DNA from 4 places in the Cobetia sp. MM1IDA2H-1 genome. Region 1 is predicted to be linked to each of the others. Evidence: predicted binding sites of a transcription regulator. Region 1 holds the regulator's gene; each other region holds the start of a gene.

Region 1 (7,498 bases):
ATCATGGCGATCCTCGAGACGCGCAAGGACCTGGATCGCAACGGACGCAAGGCACGCCTGGAGGAGCTGCTCAACGAGTTCAGCATCACGCATATTCGTGACAGTGCCGGCATGAGCCTTTCCGGCGGGGAGCGCCGCCGCGTGGAGATCGCTCGCGCACTGGCCACCGAGCCGGACTTCGTGCTGCTCGATGAGCCGTTTGCCGGCGTGGACCCCATCTCGGTGGGCGAGATCAAGAGCATCGTGCGCCAGCTGCGTGACCGCGGCATCGGGGTGCTGATCACCGATCACAACGTGCGCGAGACACTCGACATCTGCGATACCGCCTACATCGTGGGCGATGGCCAGATCATCGCGCATGGCGACGCCGACACCATCCTCGCCAACCAGCAGGTGCGTGATGTCTACCTGGGTCATGAGTTCAAGCTCTAGCCCGAGAGTGCCGTCAGCCTGGTGAGAGCCGTCAGCCTGGTGAGAGCCGTCAGCCTGACGAGAGCCGTCCGACCTCTTCTGCTCTCACCAGCACCCACCAGCACCCGCCACTTCCTGCTTCATTGTCGGGGCCTCGTTCCCCGCCCCCTCACGCAAGCGCCTCGACATGCGCTTGCGTGATCTCCCCGTGAACCCTCCTGCTCTGCCACACCTCACTCGAATGCATGACGTCCATACCACCTTGGTGGCAACATGGCATGCAAGTTGCTTGAATATTCTCGACTGCCCCTTGTCAGTGCCCCGACCCACGGTATAGCGTAGATGCACGTTCCTTTGCCGTGAATGACAGACCCCATGAAACCCACCTTGCAGCTTCGACTCGGCACTTCCCTGACCATGACCCCGCAACTTCAGCAAGCGATCCAGCTGCTGCAGTTGTCGACGCTGGACCTGCGTCAGGAGATACAGCAGGCGCTCGAGTCAAACCCCATGCTGGAGCTTGACGAGGAATACGAGTCGCTGGATGTCGCGGAGACACAGGACAAGAGCGAGATCTCCACCTCCGAGACCAACAGCGAGATTCCTGAAGAATACCCTCTCGACAGTGACTGGTCGGACCTCTACCAGGACCACGCAGGCAGCCTGACCAGTTCCGGCAGCGGAAGCTCGAGCGAGGACGGGCCGGACTTCGATCGCAACACCAGTGTCGAAAGCCTGCAGGACCATCTGCGCTGGCAGCTGGCGATGACGGACCTCGATGCGCGTGAACGCCAGATGGCGGAGAGTCTGATCGATGCGGTGGATGGGGCCGGCTACCTGAGCATGAGCCTGGACGAACTGGTCGATGGCCTGCGAGGTCAGGGACTGCCCGGCCTCAAGGCGTCGGAACTCGAGCAGGTCCTGCTGCGCCTTCAGCAGTTCGATCCCACCGGTGTGTTCGCTCGAGACCTGCGCGAATGCCTGCTGCTTCAGCTGGCCCTGCTGCCGGACGATCTGCCGCTGCTGGCCCAGGCCCGCCGTCTGGTGCGGCAATTCCTCGAGGCACTGGGCAATGACGATCGCAAGCTGCTCAAGCGTCGCCTGAGCCTGGATGATGATGAGCTGGATCACGTCATTCGTCTGGTACGGGCGCTCGACCCGCGCCCGGCGTCCGCCTGGGGCGAGCCTGCCAGTGATTACGTCATCCCGGACCTGCTGGTCCGTCATACGCGTCACGGCTGGCAGGTCGAGCTCAACCCGGAAGCGCTGCCCAAGCTGCGTATCCAGCCGGAATATGCCGCCCTCATCAAGCGGGCCGACAAGTCCGCGGACAACACCTTCCTCAAGGACAATCTTCAGGAAGCCCGCTGGCTGATGAAGAGCCTGTCCTCACGCAATGACACCCTGCTCAAGGTGGGCCGCGAGATCATGGCGCGCCAGATCGACTTCCTCGAGCAGGGGGAAGAAGGCATGAAGCCGCTGATCCTCGCCAACATCGCGGAAGTGGTCGAGATGCACGAATCCACCATCTCGCGGGTGACCACCCAGAAATATATCCACACCCCGAGAGGCGTGTTCGAACTCAAGTTCTTCTTCTCGAGTCAGGTGGGTGGCAGCGGCAACGGTGACGCGCACTCCAGCACCGCGATCCGTGCGCGCATTCGCAAGCTGATCTCGGAAGAACCGGCGCGCAAGCCATTGTCCGACTCACGCCTGGTGGATCTGCTGGCCAGTGATGGCATCGAGGTAGCGCGCCGGACGGTCGCCAAGTATCGCGAGGCCATGGGCATCCCCTCCTCCAGCGAGCGCAAGCGCTTGGCGTGAGTCTCGACAACGGATACCCGCAAGCCAGCGGGCTCCACACGTCGGAGCGCTGAAGCTCGCCCCCTTGCACCTGCCATCCTGACATCATCTGCCAATCGGTCGTCTGAATACCGGTTGGCAATGCCTGTCCTTGCGACTGCGTGAGTGACTTCACGCCCCCAATTGCCTATTTTTCCAGCCACTTTTCTCCAGAGTGCTTTCTTTTTCCCTCACATCCCACGGACAGATAGCCAGGGGTCGCCACCGACTCCTGCCACACGAACGTCGACGTAAATGCTGACATTGGCCACAAACGGCCGGTTTCTCGAGCCCCATTCCGTCCGTGATGCGAGGCGATGCTCATGAAGAACCTGCTGATATCCCTCGCTGGGTTGAAGACAAGCCTTGCCCCACGATGCAGCGCAGCGTTGATCTTTGTTCAAAGCTTGGGCATTGTCGGGGTAGACGCTCGGTACACCGGCACCGCCGCTCTCGCCAGCAGATGATCGCCACGAGACCATGGCCGGAGTCAGAAAGTGGCCGCGCGTTCAATCAGGGTTTGCTCGCAGTCAAAAAGGGTTACAATTCAAAGGCAACCCGCTGGATAAAGGAGCGTGTCCATGCAAGTGAATATCACCGGGCATCATGTGGAACTCACCGATCCTCTCCGCGATTATGTCAACGAGAAGCTCGCTCGCCTCGAACGGCATTACGACAACATCACCAATGTTCAGGTGACACTGTCGATCGAGAAGGAACGCCAACAGGCTGCCTGCACCCTGCACGCCGCTGGCGCCGACCTCCATGCCCTGGCAGAAGACCCCAACATGTACGCTGCCATCGACGCGCTCGCCGACAAGCTGGACCGCCAGCTGGTCAAACACAAGGAAAAGTCCCAGGCTCGCTCTCAGGGCACCGGGACCCGTTGACCTTCTGCCATGACACTTGATCAGATCCTTCCCCCCGAGCGCACGCTCTACGGCGTCCCCGGGGGGAGCAAGAAGCGGGTGCTGGAATTCTTCAGCACCTTCATTGCTCAGAACATTCCCAGCCTGGACAGCCAGGAAGTCTTCTCGCGCCTGATCGGGCGCGAGAGACTGGGTTCGACGGGCATCGGCCACGGCGTGGCCGTGCCACATGCACGCAGTCCACACTGCAAGACCCCCATCGCGGCGTTCATGAAGCTCGGTGACCCCATCGACTTTGACGCCATCGATGGCGAACCCATCGATCTGCTGTTCGTGCTGCTGGTCCCCGAGGAGGCAGATGACACCCATCTCACTCTGCTCGGCCAGGTGGCGGAACTGCTCAACTCGCCCACCAACCGGGCAGCATTGCGCCAGGCAGACAGTCAGCGAGCATTGTTCGAAGCCCTGACCTCGGCCATCGCCGAATTGCCGGCGCGCTGAACCTGCAAGCCCGGACTCGCTCCGGGCTTGTCGCTGACTGGCCTCAGGCACCCTCCGCTTTCACCTCATGCTGACCTCGCCCTGGGAGAGCACTCCATGAAGATCGTGATCATCAGTGGTCGCTCCGGTTCCGGCAAATCGATTGCCCTCCAGGCGCTGGAAGACATTGGCTACTATGCCATCGACAATCTGCCCGGCATGCTGCTGGCACCATTGGTCGAGCAGCTGGAAAAGGACAGCCCCACCCGCCGGCGCATCGCGGTCTCCATTGACGCGCGCAACCTCCCCGATGCCCTGAGTCGCTTCCCTGAACTGCTCGACAGCGTTCGTCAGAGCGGCATGGATGTGCAGGTCGTCTACCTGACCACGGACTCCCGTGTCCTGCTCGAACGCTATTCCGCGACCCGCCGCCGTCATCCGCTGACCCGCGACAATGACCGCACGCTGGCCGAGGCCATCGAGATCGAGCAGCAGACACTGGCCCCGATTCGTCAGAAGGCGGACCTGGTCATCGACTCGACCAACCTCAGCGTGCATGACCTGCGCTCGCGCATCACCGAACAGGTCGCGCAGCACAGCTCTCGTCATCTGACACTCACCTTCGAGTCCTTCGGCTTCAAGCATGGCGTGCCGACCGATGCCGACATGGTGTTCGATGCCCGCTGCCTGCCCAACCCCTACTGGGACATCAATCTGCGCAGCGATACCGGTCGTGATGACAGCGTGGCGGAATTCCTGCAGCGCTACCCGGACGTCAAGGCGATGCAGGATGACATCGCCGGCTGGCTGGAACGCTGGCTGCCCGCCTATCAGGCCAGCAATCGCAGTTACCTGACCGTTTCGGTGGGCTGTACCGGCGGCCAGCATCGCAGCGTCTATCTCTGCGAGCAGCTGGCCGAACATTTCGCCAAGCAGCTTCCTGAGGTGCGTCTACGCCACCGGGAACTGGGGATCCATACGGCCCTGGCGATCAGCGATACCCGTCAGGAGTCACACGATGCCCAGTCGTGAACTGGTTCTGACCAACAAGCGCGGGCTGCATGCTCGCGCTGCCACCAAGCTGGTCAACTGCTGTGCGCCCTTCGAGGCCACGGTCATGGTCAGTCACGGTGAGCGACGCGCCAACGCGGCCAACGTCATGGCGCTGCTGATGCTGGCAGCCCCGTGTGGCACGGCGCTGATCATCGATGTCGAGGGCGAACAGGCAGATGAGGCCCTGTCTGCGATCGAGTCCCTGTTCGAGGCGCGCTTCGAAGAGGAAGAATGACGCCGCCGCACGCCGTCTGACATCCCCCGCCCGCCGGCTTTCTGCCACTTTTTCCGCGATGATTGCCCTACCGATAAGAAACAGTGTTTTCTTTTGTCGACGCGCCCCCCTGCGCCAATGGTAGAATCAACGCTGTCCTTCATGTCGACAGGGGAAGCCGACAGATGAGCAAGACGTCACGCAAACTCAAGCCAAGACTTGATCGCCTGTCACAGGCACTGGAAAGTGGCGAGCTGGATCAGGCAAGGCGCATGCTGAATCGCGGCCTGGCACCGGTGGACGTGGCCCACTTGCTGGAATCCTCCCCCCCCAAGGAGCGCAACCTGCTCTGGGAGCTGGTCGACGCCGAACTTCAGGGCGATGTGCTCCAATACCTTGGCGAGGATATCCAGAGCGACTTCCTCAAGGACATGGATGCCGAGGACGTCCTGGCCGCCACCGAGAATCTGGAACCGGATGATGTCGCCGACATCCTCCAGCGGCTTCCGAATGCCGTGATTCTCGAAGTCCTCGACTCCATGGAGGCGCAGGAACGCCAGCGGGTCGAGACGGTGCTGTCCTACCCCGAGGACACTGCCGGCGGCTTGATGAACACGGACACCATCACCATCCGTCCGGACATCACCTTGGATGTCGTGTTGCGTTACATCCGCCGTCACGAGCGACTTCCCGATTCCACCGACACCCTGCTGGTCGTCTCGCGCCGCGATGAATTCATCGGCGCCCTGCCCATCAACCGCCTGCTGGTCTCTGACCCCGGTGTCACGGTGCGCGAGGTGATGGATACCGACAGCGTGGTGATTCCGGCATTGATGCCGGAGAGCGAGGTCGCCTCGCTGTTCGAGAAGCATGACCTGATCTCGGCGCCTGTCGTCGGCGGTGATGGCAATCTGCTCGGGCGCATCACCATCGATGACGTGGTCGACGTCATCCGCGGCGATGCCGAGCACCAGGTCATGTCGATGGCGGGGATGGACGAGGATGAAGATACCTTCTCCCCGGTGATGCGCACCTCCTGGCGTCGCGCCATCTGGCTTGGCATCAACCTGCTGACCGCCTTCATGGCGTCCGCCGTGATCGGGATGTTCGAGGGCACCATCCAGAAGATCACCGCGCTGGCGGTACTGATGCCCATCGTCGCCAGCATGGGCGGCATTGCCGGCTCACAGGCACTGACGGTACTGATTCGCGGCATCGCACTGGGACACGTCAAGAGTGGCAACGTGCGCTGGCTTCTCAAGCGCGAAATCATCGTCGCGGGGCTCAATGGCCTGCTGTGGGCGGTGGTGGTCGCCGGGATCGCCATCGTCTGGTTCGGTGATGTCCAGCTGGGGGCCATCATCGGTGCCGCCATCATGATCAATCTGTTGATCGCGGCCGTGACCGGGACATTGCTGCCGATACTGCTCAAGAAGCTCAATATCGACCCGGCCCTCTCCGGCAGCGTGATCCTGACCACCGTGACCGACGTGATCGGCTTCATGGCCTTCCTGGGCCTGGCGACCTGGCTCTACCTGTAATCACGCCAGGAGAGTCACGCATCATCCGGCAGCCTGCAGAAACGAAGACGGCCGCTCCCCCAGGAGCGGCCGTCTGTCTTTTCACGAAGGATGATCTCTAGCTCAATCTTCCAGCGCGTCTTCCTCACCTTCCGACATGCCCGCGACGGTCATGCCACCGATCAGCCAGCTGCCAGAGTGGATGCTGCCCCGGGTATCGACATCATCACCGACCGCCAGCAGATTGGCGGCCATGTCACGCAGATTGCCGGCGATCGTGAACTCCTCGACCGCGTGCTGGATCTCGCCATTCTCGACCCAGAAGCCCGAAGCGCCACGCGAGTAGTCACCGGTCACGCCGTTGACGCCCTGCCCCATCAACTCGGTCACCAGCACGCCGGTGCCCATCTGCTTGAGCATCTCGTCACGTGAGGTCAGCGGCGCGGTGATGCGCACGTTGCGCGCACCGCCCGCGTTGCCGGTGGTCTGCATGCCCAGACGACGAGCACTGTAGGCGCTCAGCATGTAACTCTGCACCTTGCCGTCGGCAAAGTAGACATTGTCACGCGTGGCGACACCGTCGTTGTCGAAGGCGGCACTCGACATGCCACCCACCTCACGCGGCTTCTCGCCGAGGGTGAACCAGTCAGGGAACAGCGGCTGACCCAGGCTGTCGCACAGGAAGCTGGACTCACGATACAGCGAACCACCCGCGATGGCGGACAGATAGTGCCCTACCAGGCCTGCCGACATCTGCGGGTCGAACATGACCGGCATACGCCCCGTCGCCACCTTGCGCGCGTTGAGGCGTGCCAGCGTGCGGCGTGCAGCCTCACGCCCCACATCCTCCGGGGAGCGCAGGTCGGCCGGGTTGCGCACGCTGGTGTAGTCATAGTCACGCTGCATGCCCTGTTCATCCCTGGCGATCAACATGCAGGACATCGAGTGTCGGCTGCCGCACTGACTGGCCAGGAAACCGTGGCTGTTGCCGTAGACCTGCACACCTTCCCCACTGGAGAAGCTGGCACCTTCGGATTGCGCGATGCCTTCCACTTCCAGTCCGGCACGCTCACACGCCAGCGCCAGATCCGTCGCGTCATCGACGCTGA
Region 2 (7,498 bases), 730 kb from region 1:
CTGACGATAGCCGATGGCTTCCATCAGCTGGGGCCGCTGCACGCCATCCTGCGCAATGAGATCGCTCAACGTCAGCGCGACACGCAAGACCCGGTGATAGGCACGCGCCGAGAGATTGAGACGCGACAGCACGCCGGCCAGCCACTGACGCTCGCCGTCCTCCAGCTGGCAGGCGGCTTCCAGGGCATGGGTGTCGAGATGGGCATTGAGCCCGCCGCGGGCCAATTGACGAGCGCGGGCTGCCAGCACCCGTTCGCGCACTGCGTCCGAGGCCTCACCGGGGGTCGCGGACGTCAGCTCCTCAGCAGGCAGTCCCGGTACCTCGACCTGCAGATCGATACGGTCCAGCAGCGGGCCAGATAGGCGCGCCTGATAGCGCTGGATCTGGGCCGGCGTGCAACTGCAGTTGCGACGGCTGTCACCAAGATAGCCGCACGGGCAGGGGTTCATCGCCGCCACCAGCTGGAAACGTGCCGGAAAGCGCCGCTGGTGGCTGGCACGCGAGATGAGGATGCGGCCGCTCTCCAGCGGCTCACGCATCACTTCCAGCACACCACGATCAAATTCCGCCAGCTCGTCCAGAAACAGCACGCCATGATGGGCCAGCGACACCTCTCCCGGACGCGGTCTGGAGCCACCCCCGACCAGCGCGACACCACTGGCGGTATGATGCGGCGCCCGGAAGGGCCGCTGGCCCCAGCGCTCCATGATCGGCATCCCGCAGACCGAGCGTACCGCCGCGACTTCCAGGGCCTCGGCCTCCCCCAGCGGCGGCAGAATGCCGGAGAGGCGACTGGCCAGCATCGTCTTGCCCGTACCCGGCGGCCCCGCGAACAGCAGGTTGTGGCCTCCCGCAGCGGCAATCTCCAGCGCACGCCGCGCCTGATGCTGGCCACGCACCTCGCTCAGGTCCGGCTCCGGGAGTCGCGCCTGAGGAGTGACGGAACAGACATGCGGCGTGATCCTCTCTCGCCCGAGAAGGTGCGCCACCAACTCCAGCAGATGGCCCACGGACAGCACATCCAGCTGTTCCGCCAGCGCGGCCTCATCGGCATTGCCACGCGGCACCACCAGGGTGCGCCCGGCCTTGCGACAGCAGAGCGCAGCAGGCAGTACGCCAGTGACGGAGCGAATGCTGCCATCGAGTGCCAACTCGCCCAGACACTCGATCTGCGCCACGGCCTCTTCCGGCACCTGACCGGATGCCACCAGGATGCCCAGTGCGATCGGCAGATCAAAGCGCCCCCCCTCCTTGGGCAGGTCAGCCGGGGCCAGATTGAGGGTGATTCGGCGCGCTGGAAACTCGAAGCCTGCATTGAGCAATGCGCTGCGCACTCGCTCACGACTTTCCTTCACCGCCGCTTCCGGCAAGCCAACGATGGAGAGCCCCGGCAGCCCGTTGGAGAGGTGTACCTCTACCTGCACCTCCGGAGCTTCAAGACCAAGAGATGCGCGCGTGCGCAACATTGCCAATGACATGAGTCTTCCCTGCGTGATGCCGCCTCTCTGCTGCACGGCGCAATCGGAGCAGGCACCCGCCTGCCATGAGCGCGAGGGCACGATACCGGTGCCATCTCCTCCAGCATGGCAAATCTCATACCTGCCAGCGTGCATACGACTCAACGCTTGGCGATACGGCACTCCTCAAATGTCACTCGCGCTGCCGGACACGGCATGTCCTCACTGCACCGCAACGGTATTATCAGCAATTCCAGCCACCCGTTTCATAATTTTCATTACGCCACCAACCCCTAGAATTACTGGATACGTAAGGAAAATACCGACTGTGTATAACATTACATAACCCCCTCGACAGGACATTTCCCAGCGCTCAAATATCCATCATCTGGCAACGCCAAACCCTATCGATATGGACACCGAGCCGCACCACCTCATCGAAGCGTGACGCATTACACTCTGAATCAACACTTGAGGGCGACATCAGCCCTCCTCCAGCACCCGGCCAGACCGGCGAAACAGGCGGCAGAGAGGCAATATCGTCACCCAGAACGGGCAAGGCACCCGCACGATGAACAAACGGCAGCGTTTCCCGTCGACATCGCGGCATGAATTTCATGAAGAGCTTCATGAAGAGCTTCACGAAGTAGTTCACGGAGATGTTCATGAAGAAGTGAACGGAGAAACGCCCTAGCATGACTCAGGAGGCTGGGCTCAAGAGAAGAGGCGCGGGGGAAGGGAGTGCCTTTCCCGAGAGTCGCGCAGGCCCCACCCAATGCCAGCCTCCTTCGATGCGCCGGACTGGCTGCCGTGTCTGTTCAGCTCGAGACATTCATGCGGACTGAACGTTGAAAATAGTCCATCAACCGGCTTTTTCCATGAAATAACGCGCGTTCTAGCAGATATTTCACGAAGTTGGCGACATGGAACACTTGGCTGATCACAAGCCCTCGGGCCTGCACCAGAAGAGTGCTGATGGAACATGCAAGGCGGTACTCCAGGCGCTACAGGAGTGCCTCAAGAGGGGGACTGCTGGTATATTTGATCGGTTGTCTCGGCCCTGCTGATACAACCGCCAAGCTGTCTCAAGGAGGCCACCCAAGGGTGGCAGAGAATCGTCCAACCCATGGAAAGGGCCAGCCATTCAGGACGACTTCGGCTTGTTTCAGGAGTAACACCCCATGCAAGACATGCTTGCCTCGCTGGCACCCATGGCGGACATCATCGGCATGCTCGGCACCTCTCTGGTGGTCGGTGCCTTCTTTCTGCTGCAGATTGGCAGGCTCGATGCACGCAGCCTGGCCTACAACCTCATGAATCTGAGCGGGGCGATCCTCTTGTTGATCAGCCTGTGCATCAACTTCAATCTCGCCAGCTTCGTGATCGAGGTGTTCTGGATCGTGGCATCTCTGGTGGGCCTGGTTCGCTGGTTGATGGGGTCTCGTCCACAGACGGTCTGACCTGCCCGGCACCCGCCTCATGCGACGGACACAAAAAAACCGCCACACCTCGACGGGTGTGGCGGTTTTTTTGGCAGCATGTCATTCAGGCGTCGCGTTGACGCTCGATCTCCTCGGCGTGGCTGGCGGCTTCCCGCTTTGCCAGCGCAGCCTCTCCCTCATCGTCCACCGCCACGGCAGGCTCGGTGGTCGACGCAGCACCCGCCACCAGTCCCTGCTTCTCCAGCAGCGCCTCAAGTGCGATGACCTGCTTCTCCAGCGACTCCACACGCCCGCGAGTCCGCGTCAGCACATCCATCATGATGTCGAAGTCCTCGCGCGACACCAGTTCCATGCGATCAAAGGCGCTGCGCATCACACCCTGTACGGACTTCTGCAGCTCTTCCGGGCCGTGCGAGGCGTCCTGGAGGCGCTCACCGATCTGCTGGGCCATACGCCCGATGACGTCGTTCTTGAACATGCTCCACCTCAGCCATTGCAAGCCGACGGGCCCATCATGGGGCTGTCGGTCAGAGAAAAGGATCTCCCCGAAACGTGGGGGACATCATGTCATGTTGCAAGGATACGCAACCCGCTGGCCTGACGCATGTCTCGACCCCGAATCTCTCGCCACTGACGGCAGGCACGGACCTTGTGCACCATATTAGCGCTATCTCCTACCTCGAAAGCCGCAATTCAGGCACCAAAGCGGTGCATCGCCATGGCGTTCTTCTTGCCGTCATTTTTGGCCTTGCTGCGGAGCTGCTTTTTCCCTCAGCACAACTAGATGAATTTAAAGATTTTTTAACCTCATGGCATACCTCGTGCGATGCACTTGTCAGGAACAGGCCACCAGCAGTGTCTGATTGGCCGCACTCAACATGACAGATCATTGCGGTAGCAAACGGGGGCAGCACATGAAACTGATCACCGCCATCATCAAACCCTTCAAGCTGGACGACGTGCGTGAAGCGCTGGCCGACAACGGCGTGCAAGGCATCACGGTCACGGAAGTGAAGGGCTTCGGGCGACAGAAGGGCCACACCGAGCTGTATCGCGGCGCCGAGTATGTCGTCGACTTCCTTCCCAAGGTCAAGATTGAAGTGGCTGTTGATGACAGCAGTGTGGAAACGGTGCTGGACGCCATCACCCAGGCAGCCAACAGCGGCAAGATCGGCGACGGCAAGCTGTTCGTCACCCCGCTGGATGACGTGATCCGTATCCGTACCGGTGAACGCGGCGCCGATGCTGTCTGAGCCCCGCGCACAATAATAAAGGAGAATCCCGCATGAACGAGATCATCGAGGTCAAGTACGCACTTGATACCTTCTATTTCCTGGTCTGTGGCGCCCTGGTGCTGTGGATGGCTGCCGGCTTTGCCATGCTGGAAGCTGGCCTGGTACGCGCCAAGAACACTACCGAGATCCTGACCAAGAACGTGGCGCTGTTCGCCATCGCCTGCACCATGTACATGGTGGTCGGTTACCACATCATGTACTCAAGCGCCGAAGGCGGCTTCCTGCCGAGCCTGGGCTTCTTGATCGGCGCCGAGAATACCGCTGAGGAAGCGCTCGCTTCCGGTGGCGACATCTACTACAGCGCGCGTTCCGACTTCTTCTTCCAGGTGGTGTTCGTGGCGACCGCCATGTCCATCGTCTCCGGTGCAGTCGCCGAGCGCATGAAGCTGTGGGCCTTCCTGGCCTTCGCCGTGGTCATGACGGGCGTCATCTACCCGGTCCAGGGCTACTGGACCTGGGGTGGCGGCTTCCTGAGCGAAGCGGGCTTCAGTGACTTCGCCGGCTCCGGCATCGTGCACATGGCAGGCGCTTCCGCCGCACTGGCTGGCGTGCTGCTGCTGGGGGCTCGCAAGGGCAAGTACGGCAAGAACGGTGAGATCAACGCCATCCCGGGCTCCAATCTGCCGCTGGCGACCCTGGGCACCTTCATCCTGTGGCTGGGATGGCTGGGCTTCAACGGCGGCTCCGAGCTGGTGCTGTCCAACATCGATGAAGCCAACGCGGTCGCTCAGGTCTTCGTCAACACCAACGCCGCTGCCTGCGGGGGTGTCATCGCTGCCCTGATCCTCGCCCGCCTGTGGTTCCGCAAGGCTGACCTGACCATGGCCCTCAACGGCGCCCTGGCTGGCCTGGTCGCCATCACCGCTGGTCCGCTGGCACCGAGTGTCGGTGCTGCCACCCTGATCGGCGCCGTCGGTGGCCTGCTGGTGGTGTTCTCCATCGTCGGCCTCGACAAGCTCAAGCTCGATGACCCGGTCGGTGCCATCTCCGTCCACGGTGTAGTCGGTCTCTGGGGCCTGATGGCAGTGCCGCTGACCAATGACGATGCCACCTTCTCCGCACAGCTGCTGGGCGCCGTGTCCATCTTCGCCTGGGTATTCATCGCAAGCTTCGTGGTCTGGCTGGTCATCAAGACCATCATGGGACTGCGCGTCAGCGAAGAGGAAGAGTACGAAGGCGTCGATCTGGCGGAATGTGGCATGGAGGCGTATCCGGAATTCACCTCCAGCCGCAAGTAATCAAGGATCGAGACTCACGCGACACCCAAAGACTCCCGCCACCTGGCGGGAGTCTTTTTTCCTGACCGGATAAGCGGTGTATGCTTGAGCAATAGGGGCTGGCGTGGCGAGCAGCAACGCCACCCGCACCATCACCCAAGGAGAGAGACGATGAAACTGGTCACTGCCATCATCAAGCCATTCAAGCTCGACGACGTACGCGAATCCCTGTCCGAGATTGGCGTCCAGGGTATCACCGTGACCGAGGTCAAGGGTTTTGGCCGCCAGAAGGGCCACACGGAGCTGTATCGGGGTGCCGAGTATGTGGTCGACTTCCTTCCCAAGGTGAAGCTCGAGGTCGCCGTGGATGACGCCATGATCGATTCCGTGATCGAGGCGATCACCAATGTCGCCAACACCGGCAAGATCGGTGACGGCAAGATCTTCGTCTCGCCGCTGGAGCAGGTCATTCGCATCCGTACCGGCGAGACCGGCAAGGACGCCGTCTAAGCCCCTGGTGCAAGCCCTGGCGATGACGTGCTGCCCCGACGGGTGACATGAGCACACAAAAAACCGCAGGCCATTGGCCTGCGGTTTTTTCGTTTCAGCACGTGCCGTTCATGCGTGATGCTCGTGGTTCATGCTCAGAGCATCACTTCTCGACATGCTTACGTCTCGACACGCTCACTTCTCAACATGCTCACTTCTCAACACGCTCACTTCTCAACATGCTCACTTCTCAACACGCTCACTTCTCAACAAAGGCACGCTCGATCACATAGTCACCCGGCACACCCATCTTCGGCGAGATGGCGAAGCCACGGGCATCCAGCATGGCGCTGATATCGTCGAGCATCGCCGGCGAGCCGCAGATCATCGCGCGGTCACGCTTCGGGTCCAGCGGCGGCAGGCCGATGTCCTCGAACAGCTTGCCATTCTCGACCAGATCCGTGATGCGGCCCTGGTTGCGGAACTCCTCGCGCGTCACGGTCGGGTAGTAGATCAGCTTCTCGGCGATCTCTTCCCCAAGATACTCGTGCTTGGGCAGCTCTTCCGCGATCATGTCGGCATAGGCCAGCTCTGAGACATGGCGCACACCGTGCATCAGGATGATCTTGTCATAGCGCTCATAGGTCTCCGGGTCCTGAATCACGCTCAGGAAGGGCGCCAGGCCAGTTCCGGTGGAGAACAGGTAAAGATTCTCGCCCGGCAGCAGATCGTCCAGCACCAGCGTTCCGGTGGGCTTGCGCGAGACCATGATCTGGTCACCCGGCTTGAGGTGCTGAAGGCGTGAGGTCAGCGGGCCGTCCTGCACCTTGATGGAGAAGAACTCCAGATGCTCTTCGTAGTTCGGGCTGGCGATCGAGTAGGCGCGCATCAGCGGCTTGCCTTCGACTTCCAGGCCGATCATCACGAACTGGCCATTCTTGAAGCGCAGGCTGTCTTCCCGCTGGGTGCGGAAGCTGAACAGCGAGTCGTTCCAATGATGGACGTCGATGACTTCGGTAGTGGTCAGACTGCTCACCTGGTGGCCTCCCGGGGTCGCGCCCCTTGAAATCAAGCATTCTATTATGGAATAAGCAAATAACAGCTTATGACCCAATGAACTATGCAGCGATTGTAGTCACTGTTGGGTTATGCGTTAAATGGTTTATCTGGATATAGGTTATCCAGACTATCAATATTGATTGCGAATGAATCGCATTACAAGCCCGGCAATGGCCTGCTTCACATTGCAGCGCGAACCGGGTGTTGCGCTGGCCAGCGAGCTCCTCTCGACACTGCCTGCATGCACAAGGAGGCGGAATGCGTTACAGCCTGCGACAACTGGCGGTCTTCGTTGCCGTGGCACGCCACGACAACGTCTCGCTGGCAGCCGAAAGCCTCGCGATGTCACAGTCCGCCGCCAGCACGGCTCTGGCCGAACTGGAGCGCCAGTTCGACTGCCGCCTGTTCGACCGGCATGGCAAACGCCTGCGCCTCAATGGCCTTGGCCGCGAACTGCTTCCCAAGGCCATCGCCTTGCTGGATCAGGCGGAAGAACTCGAGCAGCTGCTCGGCCAGCAGGATGCCACCGGTTCACTGG
Region 3 (7,498 bases), 340 kb from region 1:
CAAGGGCCTCGGGCTTGCCCAGATTCCCGACTATTACGTCGCGCCTCACCTAGCCAGTGGCAAGCTGATCTCGGTGCTGGATGAGTATCAGGTGCGCGATACCGGGGTGTGGATCGTCTATCCCCGCCACCGCCATCTCTCGCCCAAGGTGCGCCAGTTCGTCGACTTCATGGTCGAGCGCTTCGAGGACGGCATCCCCGGCCTGGTGGGCTGACACCCAGGGCGCGAAGGCCTCAACCGGCCGTCACTTCCCCTTGTCACGACGACAGACGGGCTGCCGATGGGCAGCCCGTCTGTCGTTGCACGTGACGTTGCGTTGCGAGCTATCCACCAGCGGCGTCAGGCACGCTGCGCGCCGCCACCCGGTATCGCCTCCGGCAGATGCACCGGCGGTGCCTTGACCAGCAGCTTGCTGGCCACGAAGTAGACCAGCGCCCCCAGCAGCGAGCCGGTGAACCAGCCGTAGTCGTAGAACCAGGAAAGCCCGGGCTGCGAGAAGCTGATCACCGTCAGCCCCACCGGCACGAAGAAGGCGATGAAGCCCGCTGGATTGAAGGCCGGGTAGGTGCTGCCATCCAGATAGAGCGCCGGCAGATCGAAGGACTGGCGACGGATCACGAAGTAGTCGACGATCATGATTCCCGCGATCGGCCCCAGCAGACTCGAATAGCCCAACAGCCAGTTGGAATAGAGGCTCTCGAGGCTCACGTCGGAGACGATCCAGCCCATCTTCTTGATCAGCTCGAAGCCCATCAGCAGCACCCCGACCAGCCCGGTGAGCAGCACGCCGCGCGTCTGGTTGATGAATTTCGGCGCGATGTTCTGGAAATCATTGGTCGGCGAGACGATGTTGGCGGCGGTGTTGGTGGAGAGCGTCGCGATGATGATCAGCACCATGGCGATGGCGACCCAGCCGGGGCTGTCGATGCGACCGATCAGGTTGACCGGGTCGGAGATGGTCTCCCCCACCAGCGAGCTGGAAGCGGCCGTCAGCACCACGCCGAGCGCCGCGAAGAAGAACATCGTCAGCGGCAGGCCGATGATCTGACCGACGATCTGGTCCTTCTGGCTCTTCGCGTAACGGCTGAAGTCCGGGATGTTCAGCGACAGCGTCGCCCAGAAGCCGACCATCGCGGTCAGGCCCGCCATGAAGTAGCTGGCCACGCCATCGCCTTCGGGACGATTCGGTGGCTGGGCCAGCAGTTCGCTGATCGAGGTATGCGGCAGCGCCCACACCATCAGGCCGACCCCCACCGCCAGCAGCAAGGGCGCGGAGAGCGTCTCCAGCCACTTGATGGATTCCGCGCCGCGAATCACCACGAACAGGTTGAGCGCCCAGAAGATGAAGAAGCCGATGACCTCGCCCACCCCGCCCAGCGCCTTCCAGTCCGCCGAGAGGCTCGAGAGCAGCAGGTGAATCGCCAGGCCGCCGAACATCGTCTGGATACCGAACCAGCCACAGGCGACCACCGCCCGAATCATGCACGGCACGTTGGAGCCGATGATCCCGAACGATGAACGCAGCACTACCGGAAAGGGAATCCCGAAACGCGTGCCGGGGAAGGCGTTCAGCGTCAGCGGAATCAGTACCACCAGATTGGCGACCAGAATCGTGATCAGCGCCTCGCCGACACTCAATCCGAAGTAGGCAGTGAGCACGCCGCCCAGGGTATAGGTGGGTACGCAGATCGACATGCCGACCCACAGCGCGGCGATGTTCCAGCGCGACCAGGTGCGCTCAGCGCTCCTGGTCGGCGCGATATCCTCGTTGTAGCGCGGGCTGCGGGCGACGTCCTGCGCCACCACCAGCTCGATCATTTCCTCATTGCTGCGCACCATGTGCGAGCGAGTCTGTGTCGGGGCCATGAGTCCTCACCTGTTCAGCTGTTGTTATTGTTGAGGGTGATGCACGTCGCTTGTCCTGGCTTTGCGCTCTGTGGCGCGTCTTGCCGTCTTTGAAGATCCGTCCCTTCCTTCACCCTCCTGATTCACTTTTCACCCTGTTTCAGCCAAGGGATGCTCGAATTACCCATCCACATGAAGCGGTACCTTTCATGGGCAAATCGCATGCCGATGGCGGCATTATTGCCGTCAAATCAAACCTGTCCCGCAAGACAACTTGAGAGGCAATGGCGCGGGTTTTACCGTCTGATGTCCGTCAGGTGGCGACACGCCGTGTTCGCGCCAATTGTCAGTATGGTCAGGTTCCAAGCTGGTGCAAGGCGGTCTTGCACAGGGCCCATACAGACGATCACAAGCCACTGATGTGCATTGAGTTTTCCTTTGAAAATCGCGTGAACCACGCTGATTCTCCTGGCACCACAATGGTGAATTCATGCGAAATCTTGACCGAAAATCCTTTTATAACAACAAGATAAATCTACAAGACTTTATTTGACACTTCGTCTTGCCGAACGCGGGAACACTGTCTAATGTTCATTAAGCTGACTGGTGAGACAGGATCTGCATCGGACCTTCCCTGACCCACGATACCTGCCGCGGGCATGCAGACTTTCCGGACAGGCGGAGTGATTTTCCAGGACCCATTTCGCGCCATCCCGGCTCACCCGCTCTGCCCACCAGCACTCATTGAAGACAACAACAACCGGCACCAAGCCGCCCGATGAGGATGACATGTCGAACGACTCCCGCATCTCCTACCGCGAGGATGCCGGCAAGCTGCGCTGCGCCGTCATCCAGATGGGACTCAACGTCTCCACCGACCTCGAGCCCGCACAGATCCGCGATGCCATGAACGAGGCCCACCTGCCGCTGATCGACCAGGCCGGTGAGGCAGGCGTCAAGATCCTGTGCTTCCAGGAAGTCTTCAATCAGCCCTATTTCTGCCCGAGCCAGGATGCCAAGTGGTATGCCGCCGCCGAGCGCGTGCCGGACGGCCCCACCGTCACCCTGATGCAGCAGTACGCGAAGAAGCATCAGATGGTGATCATCGTGCCCCTCTACGAGGAAGTGCAGCCGGGGGTGTACTACAACACCGCCGCCGTCATCGATGCCGACGGCAGCTATCTGGGCAAGTATCACAAGACCCACATCCCGCAGGTGGCGGGCTTCTGGGAGAAATTCTTCTTCAAGCCCGGCAAGTCCGACTGGCCGGTCTTCGACACCGCCTACGGGCGCATCGGCGTCTACATCTGCTACGACCGCCACTTCCCGGAAGGCTGGCGCGCGCTGGCGCTCAACGGCGCCGAGATCATCTTCAATCCCTCCGCCACCGTCGCCGGCCTCTCCCAGTATCTGTGGGAGCTGGAACAACCCGCCTCCGCCGCCGCCAATGGCTGCTACATCGCCGCCATCAACCGTGTCGGCCATGAACAGCCCTGGGATATCGGCGAGTTCTACGGCTCCTCCTACTTCGTGAATCCACGCGGCCAGATCGAAGCCCAGGCCAGCGCCACCGAGGACGAGCTGTTGATCCACGATCTCGACATGGCGATGGTGCGCGAGGTGCGCAACAACTGGCAGTTCTTCCGTGACCGCCGTCCGGACGCCTATACCCGCCTCACCGATGGTGAATGACGGCCAGCACGATAACGACAACGACAACACGACCTGACACTCAATGCCGGACAAGGCCGCGCGATGCGGCCGGGAGAGATTCATGGCAATCCTGATCAAGGGCGGCAGCATCCAGACCCACGAAGAGCGCTACACCGCCGATGTGCTGTGTGACGGCGAGACCATCACCGCCATCGGCACCGACCTCGAGGTACCGGACGACTGCGAGGTGATCGACGCCAGCGGCTGTCTGGTGATGCCCGGCGGCATCGACCCGCACACCCACATGCAGCTGCCCTTCATGGGCACCGTGGCCAGCGAGGATTTCCAGAGCGGCACCGCCGCGGCGCTGGCCGGCGGTACCACCATGATCATCGATTTCGTGATTCCCTCCCCCCAGCAACCGCTGATGGAGGCCTATCACACCTGGCGCGAGTGGGCCGAGAAGTCGTGCTGCGACTACAGCTTCCACGTCGCCGTCACCTGGTGGGACGAGAGCGTCAGCCAGGACATGCAGACGCTGGTCTCCGATTACGGGGTCAACAGCTTCAAGCACTTCATGGCCTACAAGAACGCCATCATGGCGCCGGACGACACCCTCGTCTCGAGCTTCGCGCGCTGTCTGGAGCTGGGCGCGATTCCCACCGTGCATGCCGAGAACGGCGAGCTGGTCTACCACCTGCAGCAGAAGCTGCTGGCCGATGGCATTACCGGGCCCGAGGCACATCCGCTGTCGCGTCCGCCGCAGGTCGAGGGCGAGGCCGCCAGCCGCGCCATCCGCATCGCCGGCACTCTGGGCACGCCGGTGTATCTGGTGCACGTCTCCACCGCCGATGCGCTGGAGGAAATCCGCTACGCCCGCGAGCACGGTCAGCCGGTCTACGGCGAGGTGCTGGCAGGCCATCTGCTGATCGATGAAGCGGTCTATCAGAACAAGAGCTGGGAATTCGCGGCAGGCCACGTGATGAGCCCGCCGTTCCGCTCGCTGGAGCACCGCCAGGCACTGTGGGGCGGCATCCAGTCCGGTGACCTGCAGACCACCGCCACCGATCACTGCTGCTTCTGCGCCGAGCAGAAGGAGATGGGCAAGGACGACTTCTCGAAGATTCCCAACGGCACCGCCGGGGTCGAGGATCGCATGGCGATGCTGTGGCACGAGGGCGTCAACACCGGGCGCTTCTCCGCCGAGGACTTCGTCGGCCTGACCTCCACCAACGCCGCCAAGATCTTCAATCTGTACCCGCGCAAGGGCGCGATCCGGGTCGGCAGCGACGCCGACATCGTGGTCTGGGACCCCAACGCCGAACGCACCATCTCGGCGAAGACTCACCACCAGAACATCGACTTCAACATCTTCGAAGGCCGCACCGTCAAGGGTATCCCGCGTCACACCATCAGCCGCGGCGACTGGGCATGGCGCGATGGCGAGCTGCATGCCAAGCGCGGTCACGGCCAGTACGTCGAACGCCCGCCCTACCCCAGTGTCTTCGACCAGCTCAAGGCCCGCGCCGAGAGCAATGTCGTCACCGCCGTGGATCGCAGCTGACGGCCGACGAACGACTCGAACAAGACAAGACCGACACGACTGAACGACACGACTGAACGACGGCCTGGCAGCGCACCTGACGCGCTGCCGGTCCCGAAGCGCTGCCAATCAAGGCGTTGCCAAACAAGACGCTGCTAGCGCAAGACGATCTGACTCGCCTGCAAGACCAACAACAACGACCCCGCGCCTGAGCGCGGGCAGGAGCCACACCGTGACGACATCCTCCACTCCTTCCCACTGGGCCCCGTCCGGGCTCGCGGAAGAGGCGCTGAGTGCGCGCTTCACTGATCTGCATCCGGCGCTCACCAAGCGCCAGGCCTTCATCGAGAGTTCGCGTTGCCTGTATTGCTATGACGCGCCCTGCATCAAGGCCTGCCCGACCAGCATCGATATCCCGACCTTCATCCGCCGTATCCACGATGACAATCTCGACGGCGCCGCCGGCGAGATTCTCGATGCCAATATCCTCGGTGGCAGCTGCGCCCGCGTCTGCCCCACCGAGATCCTCTGTGAGCAGTCCTGCGTGCGCAATCAGGGCGATGAGTGCCAGCCGGTGCTGATCGGCCTGCTGCAGCGCCATGCGCTGGACAACGCCCAGTTCGAGGCCCACCCGTTCACGCGGGCAGCCAGCACCGGCCGGCGCATCGCCGTGGTCGGTGCCGGGCCTGCCGGGCTTTCCTGCGCCCACCGCCTGGCGCGTTTCGGCCACGACGTGGTGATCTTCGAGGCCGAGGAGAAAGCCGGTGGCCTGAATGAATACGGCATCGCTCGCTACAAGCTGACCGATGACTTCGCCGCCCGCGAAGTCGAATTCCTGCTCGAGATCGGCGGCATCGAGATCCGCCACGGCCAGCGCCTCGGCGACAACCTGGCGCTGGCCTCCCTGACACGCGAGTTCGACAGCGTCTTCCTGGGCCTGGGCCTTGGCACCAGCCATGCCCTCGGCCTGACCGGCGAGGATGCCAGCGGCCTGATGGCGGCCACCGACTTCATCAAGGTGCTGCGTCAGAGCGGCGAACTGAACGCGCTGGCAGTGCCGAGGCACGCGGTGGTGATCGGCGCGGGCAACACCGCCATCGACATCGCCGTGCAGGCCAGGCGCCTCGGCGCACAGACGGTGGATCTGGTCTATCGGCGTGGCGAGGAGCAGATGTCCGCCACCCATCACGAGCAGGAAATCGCGCGTGCCAATGGCGTGATGATCCACACCTGGGCGCGTCCGCTGGCCATCGATGTGGCAAGCGACAGTGAGGGTAATGATGCCGCCGCGCTCAATGCGATGCAGTTCGCGCGCACACGGGTCGAGGATGGCCGACTCGTCGATACCGGCGAGACCTTCACCCTGGCCTGCGATGGGGTCTTCACCGCCATCGGCCAGGGCTTCGATGACGCGAGCCTGAGCGATGCGCATGCCGCAGGGCTGGCCCGCGAGGGGGCGAAGATAGAGGTGGACGAGATGCTGCGCACCAGTCTGCCGGGCGTCTATGCCGGCGGTGACTGCATCGCTCGCGGACAGGATCTCACCGTTCAAGCCGTCGCCCACGGCAAGCTGGCCGCCGAGGCCATCCATCACGATCTGATGCTCAAGGTGGAGGCCGCCTGATGACCATTCATACCCCGCTCAATGATGACAACGCGCGTCCGGCAGGCTCTGGTTCAAGTTCTGCAGCGGCTGACGATCACGTCGCCAGCTACAAGGCCGATCTGTCGGTCAACTTCGCCGGCATCCGCGCCCCCAACCCCTTCTGGCTGGCCAGCGCCCCGCCCACCGACAAGGCCTACAACGTGGTACGCGCCTTCGAGGCCGGCTGGGGTGGCGTGGTCTGGAAGACGCTGGGGGAAGACCCGGCGGCAGTGAACGTCTCCTCGCGCTATTCGGCGCACTATGGCCCGAATGGCGAGGTCAGCGGCTTCAACAACATCGAGCTGATCACCGACCGCTCGCTGGAGATCAACCTGCGCGAGATCACCCAGGTCAAGAAGGACTGGCCGGACCGCGCACTGATCGTCTCGCTGATGGTGCCGTGCGAGGAAGAGGCCTGGAAGACCATCCTGCCGCAGGTCGAGGCTACCGGCTGTGATGGCATCGAGCTCAACTTCGGCTGCCCCCATGGCATGCCGGAACGCGGCATGGGCGCCGCGGTGGGCCAGGTGCCGGAGTATGTCGAGCAGGTCACGCGCTGGTGCAAGACCTACAGCTCGCTGCCGGTGATCGTCAAGCTGACCCCCAACATCACCGACGTGCGCGAACCGGCCAAGGCGGCCTGGCGCGGCGGCGCGGATGCCGTCTCGCTGATCAACACCATCAACTCCATCACCCATCTGGATCTCGACCGCATGGTCGCGCATCCCATCGTCGGCGACCGCAGCACCCATGGCGGCTACTGCGGCAGCGCCGTGAAGCCCATCGCGCTGAACATGGTGGCCGAGATCGCG
Region 4 (7,498 bases), 740 kb from region 1:
TATCGTAGCGGCGCATATCAGCGCCGAAGCCCAGGCGCTCATTGGCTTCGACGGTATCGGCACCGCCATCCTGCAGCTCATAGGCGCGAATCTTGTTGAGCAGGCCGATGCCGCGCCCTTCCTGACGCAGGTAGAGCAGCACGCCACGCCCTTCGGCGGCAATGCGCTTGAGCGCTTCCTGCAGCTGATAGCCGCAGTCACAGCGCATGGAGAAGAGGGCGTCGCCGGTCAGGCACTCGGAATGCACACGGCCCAGCACCGGGGCACCGTCATCGATGTCGCCCAGGGTCAGAGCGATGTGGTCCTTGCCGGTGGTTTCGTCCTCGAAACCGTGCATGGTGAAGGTCGCCCAGGGGGTTGGCAGCCGCGAGGCGGCGATGAATCGAATGGTCACTGTTCACCTCGAACGCCCGAACAATCGCCGGGCTGAAAAAGCACGGGCATGCGGGGACTCGGCAATGTCTCGATGAGTGATTCACGTCATTGGCGGCCAGCATGCAATCATCAGGCGAGTTTACCAGTCTGAAGCGTGCGACTCATCGCCTGCGATGGAAAAGCGTTGTTGCCGACACCACCACAATCCGTGGAAGCACTTCAGGAGGAGAGGCCGGGCGGGTGTCTGGGCGGAAAGCGAGGGGAAAGCCAATGCATTTGTTGCATCGTCGCGATGGGCGGGATTTTGCTCAGGCTCTGATAGAATGCCGGGACATTCCCGAGCTGATGTGTGATTCTGATGACCCTGAAGAATGATCGCTTCCTGCGCGCGCTGGCCCGTCAGCCGGTTGACCGTACCCCTGTCTGGATGATGCGCCAGGCGGGCCGTTATCTGCCGGAATACCGTGAAATCCGCGGTCAGGCCGGTGGCTTCATGGACCTGTGCATGGACACCGCGCGTGCCTGCGAGGTGACGCTGCAGCCGCTGGAGCGTTTCCCGCTCGATGCCGCGATTCTGTTCTCCGATATCCTGACCATCCCGGATGCCATGGGCCTCGGGCTTTACTTCGAGACAGGTGAAGGTCCGAAATTCCGCAAGACGGTGCGCACCGCCGCGGAAATCGAGGCGCTGAGCGTTCCGAACGTCGAGCGTGATCTCGATTACGTCATGCGTGCCGTCTCGACCATCCGCCGCGAGCTGAACGGTCGCGTACCGCTGATCGGTTTCTCCGGCAGTCCCTGGACACTGGCGACCTATATGGTCGAGGGCGGTTCCAGCAAGGACTTCCGCCATGTGAAAGGCCTGATGTATTCCAGCCCCGAAGCCATGCATCAGTTGCTCGACACCCTCGCTCAGGCCGTCACCGATTACCTGAACGCCCAGATCGCGGCGGGTGCCCAGGCAGTGCAGATCTTCGATACCTGGGGCGGCACCCTGTCCACACCGGCCTATCTCGAGTTCTCGCTGCGTTACATGGAGCAGATTGTCGCTGGCCTCAAGCCTGACAGCGAAGGCAATCGCGTGCCGGTGATCCTGTTCACCAAGAATGGCGGCCAGTGGCTCGAGCACATCGCCGCCAGCGGTTGTGACGGTGTCGGCCTGGACTGGACCACCGAGATGTCGGATGCGCGCGCGCGCGTCGGCCATCGCGTGGCCTTGCAGGGCAATCTGGACCCGAATGCGCTGTTCGGCACTCCCGCCGCGATTCGTGCCGAAGTCGGCCGCATTCTCGATAGCTACGGTCAGGGGCCTGGCCACATCTTCAACCTGGGGCATGGCATCAGCCAGTTCACTGACCCGGGCAACGTCAATGCTCTGATGGACGCTCTGCATGAGCTGAGCCCCGCCTATCATCAGGATGACACCGCCAACGCCACGCCGCTGGCGCGCGATTGAACCATGTCACTGATGGCTGACAGCCCCGCCGTGTCTTTCATGGCGGGGTATCACGCATGACGCCGCTGGAGCAACGCCTCGCGCCGAGGCGAGGCTGGGCGTGCGTGGCACTGTTCTGCCTGCTGCTGATCCTGTTCGGCACGCTCTCGCCGGGTGAGCCTCACCCGGAGCAGACCTTCCCCTGGGACAAGCTGCAGCATTTCTCCGCCTTCGCCTTGCTGGCACTGACCACGCGGCTGGCCGGGTTGAGCAGTCTTGTCATCCTGCCCGCCTTGCTGCTGCTGGGCGTTGGCATCGAGGGGCTGCAGCTGGTGATTCCCTATCGCGGGGCAGAAGTGCTGGATGCGCTGGCGGATTTCCTCGGCATTCTTGCCGGGCTTGGCTGCCACCTGGGCGGACGTCTGATGGTGCGCCTGAGCCGCCTGTGACGGGCCGTGTGCCAGGCCTCTACCCGCCAGAAGAGGCCTGGCGGGTGAGTCGTTGGTCATCGCGCGTCAACCCCAGTGCCTCGAGATCGTGCACAAGCTCTTTCCACTCCGCGTGTCTTTGGCTATGGTGCTGCGCCTGAGTCCTGTTGATTGATCAGGACTGCATCGCCCGATGACGCGTGCGTCGATGATTCAGGCCTTGAGGGTCTGATGTCCCGTCCTCTTATTCATACCTTGATATCCGACTCCGATATCCCTTGTGAGGGTTCTCATGACCGAACATCTCGATGGCTCCTGGTTCACCGAAATCTTCGACCGCCACGGCAGCGCCTTCTCGCTCAAGGTCAGCCACAAGCTGCATGACGAGCAGACGCCTTATCAGCACCTTGAGGTCTATGCCACCGAGACCTACGGCAATCTGATGGTGCTGGACGGCTGCGTGATGCTGACCGACCGCGACAACTTCCTCTACCACGAGATGATGTCGCATCCGGCGCTGTTCACCCACGCGGCCCCCAAGCGTGTCGTCATCATCGGGGGGGGCGACTGTGGCACCCTGCGTGAGGTGCTCAAGCACCCGGGCGTGGAGAAGGTCACCCAGATCGACATCGATCCGGCGGTCACGCGGGCTTCCGAGCAGTTCTTCCCGGCACTGGTCGAGTCCAATGATGACCCGCGTGCCGAGCTGCTGTTCGAGGATGGCGTCAAGTGGGTCGACAACTGCCCGGACGAGAGCATCGACGTGCTGATCGTCGATTCCACGGATCCGGTCGGTCCGGCGGAAGGTCTGTTCAAGACCGACTTCCTCAAGCGCTGCCACCGTATCCTCAAGCAGGGGGGGGTGATGGTGCAGCAGAGCGAGTCGCCGCTGTATCACACCGACTCCATCATCAAGGACCTGCGCAACGACATGGGCGAAGCGGGCTTCGACAGCGTCGCGACCCTGCCGTTCCCGCAGCCGGTATACCCGTCCGGCTGGTGGAGCTGCACCCTGGCGGGCAAGGGATGTGACGTGAAGTCCTTCCGTGAGGAAGACGCGGCTGCGGCCAGCTTCGCGCGCGATTTCTATACCGTGGAAGGCCATCGTGCCGCCCTGGTACTGCCTCCCTTCATGCAGCGTCTGCTGGAAGACTGAGTCATCCAGAAGCGCATCGGGGCGTGAAGGATGCGTTTCAGTGCGCGGTAGCGTTGAGTCAGGGTGGCTGCGACATTGGTCGCAACTCCCCAGACCGGAGCGCAGGAAAGTTCAAGAACGGCCGTTTCGTCATGAAACGGCCGTTTTTATTTTGCACCGATATGAAGCGAACGAGGCGTCAGACGCCACTATCTGCACGCTTGTCTCGCCATATGATCGACGGTCGGCATCGGGAGGTTTGGCCGTTTTCACTGCCGTTCGGCTGTTTTTTCAGCGTTGAACGCAGCGGATCACACGATAGGCGGAAATTGGAACGGAGCTTGCTATTGTCGAGGGGTGCCATGCACAGCATTGCACCATCACCGTCTCGGGGTGTTTCCGAGCGGATTCCAGACATACGCGAGGGATTCAAGATGCATAACAACAAGAAGCCACTGCTGATCGCTAGCGCCGCCCTCCTGGCTGCCTCGGTAGCCAGTGGTGCCAGTGCCGCGACTCTGGATAGCGTCAAGGAAAAGGGCTTTGTCCAGTGTGGTGTCAGCACCGGTCTGCCGGGCTTCTCGGCGCCGGATGACGCCGGCAACTGGCAGGGCCTGGATGTCGATGTCTGCCGTGGTGTCGCGGCGGCTGTGCTGGGTGATGCCAGCAAGGTGCGCTACGTCCCGCTGACGGCCAAGGAACGCTTCACCGCGCTGCAGTCCGGTGAAATCGATGTCCTGTCGCGCAACACCACCTGGACCGCCACGCGTGACACGTCTCTGGGCCTCAACTTCGCCGGCGTGAACTATTACGACGGCCAGGGCTTCATGGTCAGCAAGGACCTGGGGGTCTCCAGTGCCAAGGAGCTGGATGGCGCGGCGGTCTGTATCCAGTCCGGCACCACCACCGAGCTGAACCTGGCGGATTACTTCCGCCTCAACGAGATGTCCTTCGAGCCGGTCGTCTTCGACACCTCCGACCAAACCGTCAAGGGCTTCGAAGCGGGCCGCTGTGACGTCCTGACCTCCGACCAGTCCCAGCTCTACGCCCTGCGCATCAAGCTCTCCGATCCGGCGTCCGCCATGGTACTGCCGGAAGTCATCTCCAAGGAGCCGCTGGGCCCCGTCGTCCGTCAGGGCGATGACCAGTGGTTCAACATCGTCAAATGGACCCTGTTCGCTCAGATCAACGCCGAAGAGATGGGGCTGACCTCCGACAACATCGAAGCCAAGAAGTCGGATACCAATCCCAATGTCGCGCGTCTGGTCGGTGCCGATGGCAACTACGGCGAAGCCATGGGGCTGCCGGCTGACTGGGCCTATCAGGTCATCAAGCAGGTGGGCAACTACGGGCAGATGTTCGAGCGCAATGTCGGCACCGGCTCCGCTCTGGGGATCGAGCGTGGTCTGAACGCGCTGTGGACCGACGGCGGCGTCCAGTACGCACCGCCCGTTCGCTGATGCCTCGGCTCGCCTGGAGGTCCAGCGCGAGCCGGGTGAACCGTGACGCAGGCTGAGCAAGGACGCTGGCCAGGGAGAAGTGGCCATACGGTCATTTCCCCTGGCCAGCGTCGTGAGGGGCTTGGTCTGTTCCCCGTGATCCTTTCCTCGAGTGCCGAGAGATAACTGATCTGCCGTTCGATAGGGCGGCAGGCGGAAGTCGCATAGCTTTCCGGCGGAGATTGCCTGTATGACACAACCTGCTTCTCGCCCGCCGGCCACGGTCAAGCCGCCATTCTGGCGTGACCCGGCCAAGCGAGCACTGATCTTCCAACTTCTGATGCTGGCAGGCGTGTTCGGCGTGTTGGCGATCATCGTCAGCAATACCCTGACCAACCTCGAAAGCCGTGGCATCACCACCGGCTTTGCCTTCCTGGACAACACCGCAGGCTTTGGCATTCTGCAAAGTCTGATCGACTATTCCGAGCAGTCCACCTATGGCGATACCTTCATCGTCGGTCTGCTCAACACCCTGCTGGTATCCGCACTGGGCGTCATCGCGGCCACCGTGATCGGCTTCATCATGGGGATCGCCCGTCTCTCCCCCAACTGGCTGATCTCGCGGCTGGCGGCGGTCTACATCGAAGTCTTCCGCAATATTCCCCTGCTGCTGCAGATCTTCTTCTGGTACTTCGCCGTTCTTCGCACTCTGCCGAGTCCGCGAGGTTCGCTGTCGCTGGGCGAGGCCTTCTTCCTCAACGTGCGCGGTCTGTTCGTGCCGGCACCGATCACCTCCAGCGGCTTCTCGGTGGTGATTGCCGTGTTCGTGCTGGCCGTCGTCGCCAGCGGCATCTTCAGCTACTGGAACCGCCAGCGTCAGGCCCGTACCGGTCAGCGCTTGCCGGCGGGCTGGATCTCGCTCGGCCTGATCATCGTGGCGCCGCTGCTGGCCTACTTCGCGATGGGCATGCCGCTGAGCTGGGAGCTGCCGGAACTCAAGGGCTTCAACTTCCGTGGCGGCATCACGGTCGTTCCCGAGTTCCTCGCCCTGTGGGTCGCGCTGTCGGTCTACACCGCGGCGTTCATCGCCGAGATCGTGCGTTCCGGCATCGAGGCGGTACCGCACGGCCAGACGGAGGCCTCACGGGCGCTGTCGCTGTCAGGTGGCATGACGCTGCGCCTCGTGGTGGTGCCGCAGGCACTGCGCGTCATCATCCCGCCGCTGACCAGCCAGTACCTGAACCTGATCAAGAACTCGTCGCTGGCCACGGCCATCGGCTATCCCGATCTGGTCTCGGTCTTCGCGGGTACCACGCTCAACCAGACGGGTCAGGCCATCGAGGTGATCGCCATGACGATGCTGGTGTATCTGACCATCAGTCTGCTGGTCTCCATGTTCATGAACTGGTTCAACGCCCGCATGGCGTTGGTCGAGCGCTGAGGGTCTGCCCATGTCGATTGAAAAGACCCTGTCACGGGTTACCGAGAAGATGATCGATTCCCGCCCGGCGCCAAGCGACAGCATCGGTGCGGTGGCCTGGCTGCGAGCCAATCTGTTCGCCGGACCGATCAATACGCTGTTCACGCTGTTCGCGCTGTATCTGGTCTACCTGCTGGTGGTGCCCAGCCTGCAATGGGCGCTGATCGATGCCGACTGGAGTGGCACATCGCGTGCTGATTGCACGGGTGAGGGGGCCTGCTGGGTCTTCATCAGTGCGCGCCTCGATCAGTTCATCTATGGCTTCTATCCGAGTGAGGAGACCTGGCGGGTCGATATCGTGTTCGCCATCTTTGCCGCGCTGATCGCCTGGCTGGCGATTCCGAAACTGCCGGCAAAGGGCTGGGTCGCCATCGTCACTCTGGCGGTCTTCCCCTTCATCGCCTACTTCCTGCTGCATGGTGGCAGCTTCGGGCTCGAGGTCGTCGGCACCCACGAGTGGGGCGGCCTGATGCTGACACTGGTACTGGCGGTGGTGGGTATCGTGGCGGCACTGCCGCTGGGGATCCTGCTGGCGCTGGGGCGTCGCTCCGATATGCCGATCGTGAAGAGCATCTGCGTGGTGTTCATCGAGTTCTGGCGCGGTGTGCCGCTCATCACGGTGCTGTTCATGGCCTCGGTGATGTTGCCGCTGTTCGTGCCCGGTGAGGTCAATCTGGACAAGCTGGTGCGTGCACTGATCGGCATCACCCTGTTCCAGAGTGCCTACATGGCGGAGGTGGTGCGTGGTGGCCTGCAGGCGATCCCGAAAGGGCAGACCGAGGCCGGCATGGCGCTGGGGCTGGGCTACTGGCGCAACATGGGGCTGATCGTGCTGCCCCAGGCGCTCAAGATGATGATCCCCGGCATCGTCAACACCTTCATCGCCCTGTTCAAGGACACCTCGCTGGTGCTGATCATCGGGCTCTTCGATCTGCTCGCCATCGTGCAGGCCGGTCTCGCCGACCCCAAATGGCTGGGCTACTCCATCGAGGGCTATGCCTTCGTAGCACTGGTCTTCTGGGTCTTCTGCTTCAGCATGTCGCGCTACAGCCAGTATCTCGAGCGCCTGCTGCATACCGGTCACAAGAAGCGCTGATCACGGCGCCAAGGAATCTTCATCATGACAACGACAACATCCGCCTCGCAGGGCAACACCGGTGCCGATGAGCGCCCGATGATCGAGCTCAAGGGCCTCAACAAGTGGTA

What was found. Region 1 encodes sigma-54, which starts transcription at its own class of promoters, with help from an activator protein. Its sites were predicted from a motif close to TGGCACNNNNNTTGCTNT; they were not measured.
Region 2: BOH68_RS00340 (P-II family nitrogen regulator) is a predicted target of sigma-54. The motif match lies at 3,711-3,728, and genes of this name have one in related genera.
Region 3: BOH68_RS02090 (NCS1 family nucleobase:cation symporter-1) is a predicted target of sigma-54. The motif match lies at 2,056-2,073, and genes of this name have one in related genera.
Region 4: BOH68_RS00285 (amino acid ABC transporter substrate-binding protein) is a predicted target of sigma-54. The motif match lies at 3,704-3,721, and genes of this name have one in related genera.

Annotation. Positions count from the first base shown of each region.
Region 1 covers NZ_CM133225.1:798,463-805,960, reverse strand. The annotation lists gene lptB (LPS export ABC transporter ATP-binding protein) at 1-432, shown strand, start outside; gene BOH68_RS03420 (RNA polymerase factor sigma-54) at 787-2,235, shown strand; gene hpf (ribosome hibernation-promoting factor, HPF/YfiA family) at 2,835-3,143, shown strand; gene BOH68_RS03410 (PTS sugar transporter subunit IIA) at 3,153-3,623, shown strand; gene rapZ (RNase adapter RapZ) at 3,720-4,634, shown strand; gene BOH68_RS03400 (HPr family phosphocarrier protein) at 4,621-4,890, shown strand; gene mgtE (magnesium transporter) at 5,055-6,410, shown strand; gene pmbA (metalloprotease PmbA) at 6,513-7,498, opposite strand, start outside.
Region 2 covers NZ_CM133225.1:71,908-79,405, reverse strand. The annotation lists gene BOH68_RS00360 (YifB family Mg chelatase-like AAA ATPase) at 1-1,479, opposite strand, end outside; gene BOH68_RS00355 (hypothetical protein) at 1,832-2,113, opposite strand; gene BOH68_RS00350 (CBU_0592 family membrane protein) at 2,640-2,918, shown strand; gene BOH68_RS00345 (accessory factor UbiK family protein) at 3,004-3,378, opposite strand; gene BOH68_RS00340 (P-II family nitrogen regulator) at 3,815-4,153, shown strand; gene BOH68_RS00335 (ammonium transporter) at 4,186-5,433, shown strand; gene glnK (P-II family nitrogen regulator) at 5,584-5,922, shown strand; gene BOH68_RS00325 (ferredoxin--NADP reductase) at 6,161-6,937, opposite strand; gene BOH68_RS00320 (LysR family transcriptional regulator) at 7,219-7,498, shown strand, end outside.
Region 3 covers NZ_CM133225.1:453,689-461,186, reverse strand. The annotation lists gene BOH68_RS02095 (LysR family transcriptional regulator) at 1-214, shown strand, start outside; gene BOH68_RS02090 (NCS1 family nucleobase:cation symporter-1) at 340-1,866, opposite strand; gene BOH68_RS02085 (nitrilase-related carbon-nitrogen hydrolase) at 2,635-3,537, shown strand; gene hydA (dihydropyrimidinase) at 3,620-5,062, shown strand; gene BOH68_RS02075 (NAD(P)-dependent oxidoreductase) at 5,274-6,665, shown strand; gene preA (NAD-dependent dihydropyrimidine dehydrogenase subunit PreA) at 6,665-7,498, shown strand, end outside.
Region 4 covers NZ_CM133225.1:59,228-66,725, forward strand. The annotation lists gene ribA (GTP cyclohydrolase II) at 1-394, opposite strand, end outside; gene hemE (uroporphyrinogen decarboxylase) at 734-1,831, shown strand; gene BOH68_RS00275 (VanZ family protein) at 1,888-2,259, shown strand; gene speE (polyamine aminopropyltransferase) at 2,531-3,394, shown strand; gene BOH68_RS00285 (amino acid ABC transporter substrate-binding protein) at 3,808-4,833, shown strand; gene BOH68_RS00290 (amino acid ABC transporter permease) at 5,063-6,253, shown strand; gene BOH68_RS00295 (amino acid ABC transporter permease) at 6,264-7,388, shown strand; gene BOH68_RS00300 (amino acid ABC transporter ATP-binding protein) at 7,467-7,498, shown strand, end outside.